One region of the Rothia sp. 27098_8_161 genome, then DNA from elsewhere that is predicted to be linked to it. Evidence: riboswitches for the same ligand, from Rfam matches in the RefSeq annotation. Region 1 holds a riboswitch; the other holds the start of a gene.
What was found. A riboswitch is a leader RNA that binds a small molecule or an ion and turns the genes downstream of it on or off. The one in region 1 is predicted to bind thiamine pyrophosphate.
Positions count from the first base shown of each region.

Region 1 (3,187 bases):
CGAGTTCTTCACGTACGGTTCCGCGGATGAATTGGTATTCGGGTTCTTGGAAGACGTAGCCGATGCGGCTGAGCATTTGGGCGGGGGTCCAGGTGGGGATGTCCCAGTGGGCACTGTTTTCTCGCTCGCCGTCACCGTGGTGGTTACATAGCGCATCGGTGGCGGTGAGGGTGCCGTCGGGTGCGGTGAGGAGCCCTGCAAGGGTGAGGGCTAGGGTTGATTTGCCGGCGCCGTTGGGTCCGAGCACGCTGAGGTGTTCGCCGGCGTGCAGGGTGAGGTTGATGCCGCTGCGGAGTACGGGCAGGTCGATGGGTGCGGGTGCGGGGGTGTCGCCGAGGTGTTTAATGGTGCGTCGGCGTGCGCGTCGTTGTTTGGGGGTGGGTTGTGCGCGGGTGATGCTGAGGTTTTCGGCGCGCAGTAGCGCCTCGCCGGTTACAGCCTCGCCGCTCTGGTTATCGCTGCCGGTCTGCGGTGCGCGCGGCACGTAGTTGGGTACCCATACGCCCGCGTCGATGAGGTCTTGACGTGCTTCGGTGAGCACGGTGTCGGGTGCGCCGTCGTGGGTGATGGTGCCGCCTGCGCCGAGCACGATAATGCGGTCCATGTGCGGTGCCCAGATGCTCACGCGGTGTTCTACGACGAGTAGGGTCGCGCCGGTCGCCTCCGCGGCAGAGAGGATGCTGTCGCGTACTTCCCGCACACCGGCGGGGTCGAGGTTGGCGGTGGGTTCGTCGAGGATCATGGCGCCGGGGTGCATCGAGAGGATGCCCGCCAGGCCGAGGCGCTGCTTCTGTCCGCCGGACAGTGCGCTACTGGGGTGGTCGAGGGGTAGGTTGTTGAGCCCTACGGCGGTGAGGGCTTCGGTGACGCGGCCCCAGATTTCTTCGCGGGGTACGCGCAGGTTCTCGGGGCCGAATGCGACGTCGTTGCCGACGGTTGCCATGACGATGGAGGATTCGGGGTCCTGCTGCATCATGCCCGCGGTGCCGCGTGCTTCACCGGGTTCTTTGCCGTTGATGGTGATGGTGCCGCCGGCGGATTCGCCGTCGTCATCGTGGAGCACACCGGCGATGGCGTGCAGGAGCGTCGATTTGCCGGCGCCGGAGGTGCCCAGTAGCAGGACTTTTTCACCGGGGTTGATGGTGAGGTTGAGTCCGCTGATGACGGGTTCTGGGCGTCCGGGGTGATGCCAGCTGAAGTTGTTGAGCTCGATGCGCGCCCCGCGCGGTGTTGCTTCCATGATGCTTCCTTAGCCTTTTATGTGGCTGCTGTAGTGTGCCGAGTGGTGACTTGTTGGTGGCTAGTTGCTGGTGGTTAGCGGCGGGTCTTGCCGGATGCCAGCGAGGAGAGCACACCGGTCTTGGCGAGGTTCTGCACGAGAATCCACGCCAGGAAGCCTGCGATGACTGCACCGGAGATGACGGAGCATGCTACGTAGATGATTGCCTTGACCGGTTCCATGTCGGGGTAGTAGATGAAGATTTCGTTACCGCCCATGAACAGGCCGCAGAGTGCACCGGCGAAGATGGCGATGGTTGCGTTCCAGCGGCGGTAGCGGAAGATTGCGAAGGCGATTTCAGCGCCGATGCCCTGGAAGAGGCCTGCGAGCAGGATTTCACCGCTCCATGCGCCGCCGGTGAAGAGCACGGAGATGAATGCTGCGACGATTTCGCAGAAGAGTGCTGCACCGGGTTTGCGGATAAGCAGGCCGCCGAGGGTGCCGCCAAGCAGCCACGCGCCGCCGATGATGGGTCGGAATTCGGGTGCTGCTACGAGTGCGGTTTTGGTTGCGGGGCTAACTGCGATGTCCCAGATCCAGAAGATGACGGCGCAGGCTACTGCGATAACTGCGGCAATAACGATCTCGTTAACTCGCCAGCGCAGGTTCGGCTTCTTCGCTTCTGCTTGTGCAGGTACCTGGGAGGCGGGGGTTACGTTCTGTGACATAGGTGGTCCTTCCGTCGTTGGAAGGGGAATGTCCTCGTCCTCTTAATGGACGAGGGCATTGAGAAGAAATTCGACTCCCTACGCCGGTACTAACCGGATCAGGTTCGAGGGTCTGCTTAGCACTCTCAGCGCCGTGGTGGCGCTCCCCTGTCGTGTGGGGTTCTTTGTCCGTACCGTTGTGGTGTGGGCGGGAACCCAGGTTTGATTGTAGGCGTGTCTGGCTGTTCATGCCAATTTGCCGCTTTTTGTTCCCTTCGTCTGCCCACATTACAGAATTGAACGGCATACAATTTTGGGACGGAGAGGCTCCCAGGCGGCACAAACGCCTTAAACCCTATACGCTAGGGAGTGGCGCTCTTTTCTCACCCAACCCCGAAGAGGTTCACGGGTAGGACGCCACATCGTATACAGCTAAGGAGATACACATGAACCCCGTCGCTAAGCTTGCTATTGCGGGTATCAACATGGGCGTAGCAGCCCTGATCGGCAAGGGCCTGAGCGCAGCCTGGACCAAGGCTACCGGCAACCAGCCTCCCGCCATTTCCCAGGAGTCTGAAGATACCCTGCGTCAGGTCATCCTCTGGACCGTTCTGACCTCCGTCGTAGGTGCTGTGGCGAGCTTCGGTATTGCTCGCCTGCAGCGTCGTTTCTTCTAATGAGATTTGTCGCCTTCCGCGCGATAGTTATGAGCTAGGCGGTACGTATCTTCACTCGGTACGTACCGCCTGGCGTTCCATTTTCAGCACGCCCGCTCTACTTCAGCCGGCTTCATGCCACCGGTACGCTGAAGCTTCGCCTCGGCATCTGAAAGCACAACTATGACTATTTCTTCTTCTCGCCCTAAGGCGAAGGCTCCGCGTAGGGTCATTGACCACGCAAACAGCCGCCGCTCGGTCACCTCCTGGGTCATGTGGGATGTTGGTTCCTCGAGCTTCGACTCGATTATGACGACCTTCATCTTCACCGTGTACCTGACCAGTAGCTACTTCGGCACTCCCGAGGAGACCTCCTCGGCGCTGTCTTTGGGCCTGACTATCGCCGGTTTCCTTATTGCTATCCTGGCGCCGGTCACCGGTCAGCGTAACGACAAGTCTGGCCGCGGCATCTTCTGGCTCGGCGTGAACACCATGCTGCTGGTCAGTTCCATGGCGGCTTGCTTCTTCGTGGCCCCCACTCCACAGTACCTATGGTTGGGTGTCACCCTGATTTCTGCTGCGAGCGTATTCAGCGAGTTCGCCTA
Region 1 covers NZ_JAPWAL010000006.1:23,739-26,925, reverse strand. The annotation lists gene O3648_RS03745 (ABC transporter ATP-binding protein) at 1-1,240, opposite strand, end outside; gene O3648_RS03740 (ECF transporter S component) at 1,315-1,947, opposite strand; TPP riboswitch at 2,006-2,106, opposite strand; gene O3648_RS03735 (DUF4235 domain-containing protein) at 2,373-2,603, shown strand; gene O3648_RS03730 (MFS transporter) at 2,766-3,187, shown strand, end outside.

Region 2 (3,187 bases), on a different contig from region 1:
CCGGTGAAGCCGCCTCAAACGCACGCTCTACCTCCGCGAGGCTACGGGCCACATCCGCGGCAAAATCCTCACCACCGTACATGCTCAACCACTCCGCGTACGGGTGGTCCGCGTGATTCTGTGAGGAGAGCACAGCGCCCACCTCTTCGTACAGCCAGTAGCAGGGCAGAATCGCCGCGGCACCGACCACGTAATCATCACCGGCAGCAGAGGCACGCAGGAAATTCGTGTACCCCATCGTAATCGGCGAGGCGCCACCGAGACGCGCACGGTTCGCCAACCAGCCCTCGTGCAGCTGCGATTCGGCAGCAATCGCCTCGTGCGCACCGGCTGCCCAGTGCACCTGCGCCGCAGCGGTATCAGCACGCGCCGAGAGAGTCGCGAGCGCACGCGAATAATCACGCAGGTAGAGGGCGTCCTGGTCCAGGTAGAAGGCGAACAGGTCCTCGTCGAGGGTGCCTTCACCGAGGGCACGCACGAAGGGCAGGTCCAGAATCTGGTGCCAGGTTTCGCCACCGGCTGCCCAGAGGGCGGCGGTCCACGGACCGGCGGGCTTTACGACGGCTTTACCAGCGGGCACAGGGCTGACCGGCAGCAGACGCTCCGGGCTGGTGCCGTCAAGAGTATTGCCCTCAGAGTCGGTGGTGGCGAGCAGGTGATGCCACGGGTACGAGGAAGCGGCAGCCTCCAGACGGCGGGCACGAGCGGCGTGATCCACCGGGCCGTGGCCCTCACCGGAGCCAACCTGCAATCCGGCACCTGCGGCGATGGATTCGTGGAGCCAGCGGGTGCTCCACTGCAGGGCGCGGTGGGTGTCTTCGCTGGTCAGCTGCTGGTCTGCAGCGTGCTCTGCGGCTTCGGTATGCTGTAGCAGTTCCACGCCCAGGCGGGTTGCCAGCGAGGAGGACAGGGAGCATCCGGTGCCGTGCGTATTGCGGCTTTCCAGGCGCGGGGTACGCACATGCGCACAGGTGCCATCCGGGAAGACCGCGGTGTTACCGGCGTCCTCACCGTGCAGGTGGCCACCCTTCACAATCACGGTGGTTCCGGTATCCGCCGCAAGGTTCGCCGCCTGCTCATGAGCCTCATCAAACGTCTGGGCGGGCTCTTTCTGACAGAGCACGGCAAGCTCCGGAACGTTCGGGGTAATCACATCTACGAGCGGCACGAGGTCGCGCAGCGCTTGCTCCGCTTCCGCCTGCAACAGGCGGTCACCGCTAGAAGCAATCATGACCGGGTCGAGCACGACCACGGGCACGGGGTGCTCACTCAGCCAGGTGCGGACTGTGCGAATCGTATCTGCGTCCCCGAGCATGCCGATTTTCACGGCGTCAACGGTGACGTCATCAAAAACAGCGGCAAGCTGCGCGGTCAAAAATTCCAGGGGCGGGGTGAATACTTCGCGCACTCCGCAGGTGTTCTGGGCGACCAGTGAGGTGGTCACGCACATGCCGTAACCGCCGGAAGCGGTAATGGACTTGAGGTCCGCCTGAATGCCTGCACCGCCGGAGGGGTCGGTTCCCGCGATGGAGAGGACCCTCGGCACGTTGAGGGTTCCAACGGCGGTGTTCGTGGCGGGTGTGCTGGTGCGCACGGTAGGCTGCTCTGCCATTATCGATAATCCCTTCGCTAGTTCGAACTAGAGCAGGTTCAATGGGTGATTCTCTCAGCCTTGAGAAGCATGTACTTCACCGGGTGCACCTATCAGAAGACTTTGTGCTGGTGAAGGGGCATGGCGTCAAGGCACCCCATATCGCTCTGCCAGGTTATCACAATGATTCTCACTAGCTGAAAGTTTTGTGGGTGACAAGTGATTCTCTCCGAAATTTTCGTTTAAGCATTGCGGTACTGCACCACCACTCCAGCTCAGTTTTTCCAGCGCAGGTTTCAGCACACACCCCACCCAGAACTCGCCCATTAAAAGACAGTGCCCGGTACCGCTTTAGACAGTACCGGGCGCTATCAGACGGGCATACCTGCCGGGCTTAGGTCAGGGCGAAAATCTCTGCCGGGGAGCCCTCCGCAATGATCCTGCCCTCGTGCAACAGGACCGCACGGTCAGCCAGTGAGGCGATACGCGCATCGTGCGAAATGATTAGCACCGCACGGTTCGCCAGCACGGCACTCAGGGACTCAGTTGCGTCCGCGAGCTCCAGCTGGGTGGTGGACTCATCCAGAATCACGGCGTGCGGGTCAGCAAGCACGATACGTGCCAGTGCCAGCTGTTGAATCTGGTCGCGGGTCAGAGGCGAATCCGCGCCGCTGACGACGGTGTCCATGCCCTGCGGCAGGTCGCGCCACCAGCGGGCACCGATAGCGTCCAGTACCTCGCGCATCTGCTCGACGGTTGCATCCGGCACGACCACCGTAAAGTTATCGGCGAGAGTACCGAAGAAGACGTGTGCTTCCTGGGTGCAGACCAGCAGACGCGGGCGGCCGTCGGTGGCGGCATCGGTCGGGAAGTCGCCGTGACCCACCGGGCGACCCATCACGTTAATGGTGCCGTCCAAGGCGGTCAGCGAACCACCAATCAGACGAGCCAGGGTGGTCTTGCCCGAGCCGGATCGACCCACCAAGGCGAGCGCTTCGCCGCGGCGAATCTTCAGGTTGATGCCTTCCAGAACGAGAGCGTCCGGCGAGTAGCCGTACGAGACGTGGGAGCAGTCAACGGCATACTCCGGGTTCTTCACGGCTTCATCAGACACGGCGGCGAACGCTTCGGCGCGGTGCTGTGCACGCTCCTCACGCTGCTTCTTCGCCAAGGAGACCACGCCGAACACGCGGCCCATGTTCACGAGCATGATGCGCAGGTTGCTAACGTGGTGGTTCAGCATGTCGGCGAGGGTTCGCAGGCTGAAAACCATGACCGAGGCGGTCGCTACGGCACCCCAGCTTGCCCAGCCGAGAGCCACGCAGGCGGCGCCCCAGAGCATGCACAGAACCGTGGGGATCCAAGCGTTGATAGCGTCCACGGTGAAGTACAGCTGGCGGATGCGCACCATGCCCAGCTGCGCGGCGAACTGGCGCTTGTTCTCGCCGGCGAAGGCGTCCTCGCGGGCGGTGTGAACGCCCAGCTCACGGATCGTGGATGTGCCGCGAATATTCTCGGTCAGCACGCTGTTGAGGTCGCTCACGCGCTCCTGGGTGGCCTGGTTGCGTGCCGCCATGAGCGGTAGCATCTTCGACA
Region 2 covers NZ_JAPWAL010000001.1:192,855-196,041, forward strand. The annotation lists gene O3648_RS00765 (bifunctional hydroxymethylpyrimidine kinase/phosphomethylpyrimidine kinase) at 1-1,612, opposite strand, end outside; TPP riboswitch at 1,604-1,761, opposite strand; gene O3648_RS00770 (ABC transporter ATP-binding protein) at 1,986-3,187, opposite strand, start outside.
Region 2: it holds a riboswitch for thiamine pyrophosphate, as region 1 does, so the genes downstream of both, O3648_RS00765 (bifunctional hydroxymethylpyrimidine kinase/phosphomethylpyrimidine kinase) here and O3648_RS03740 (ECF transporter S component) in region 1, are expected to answer to the same signal.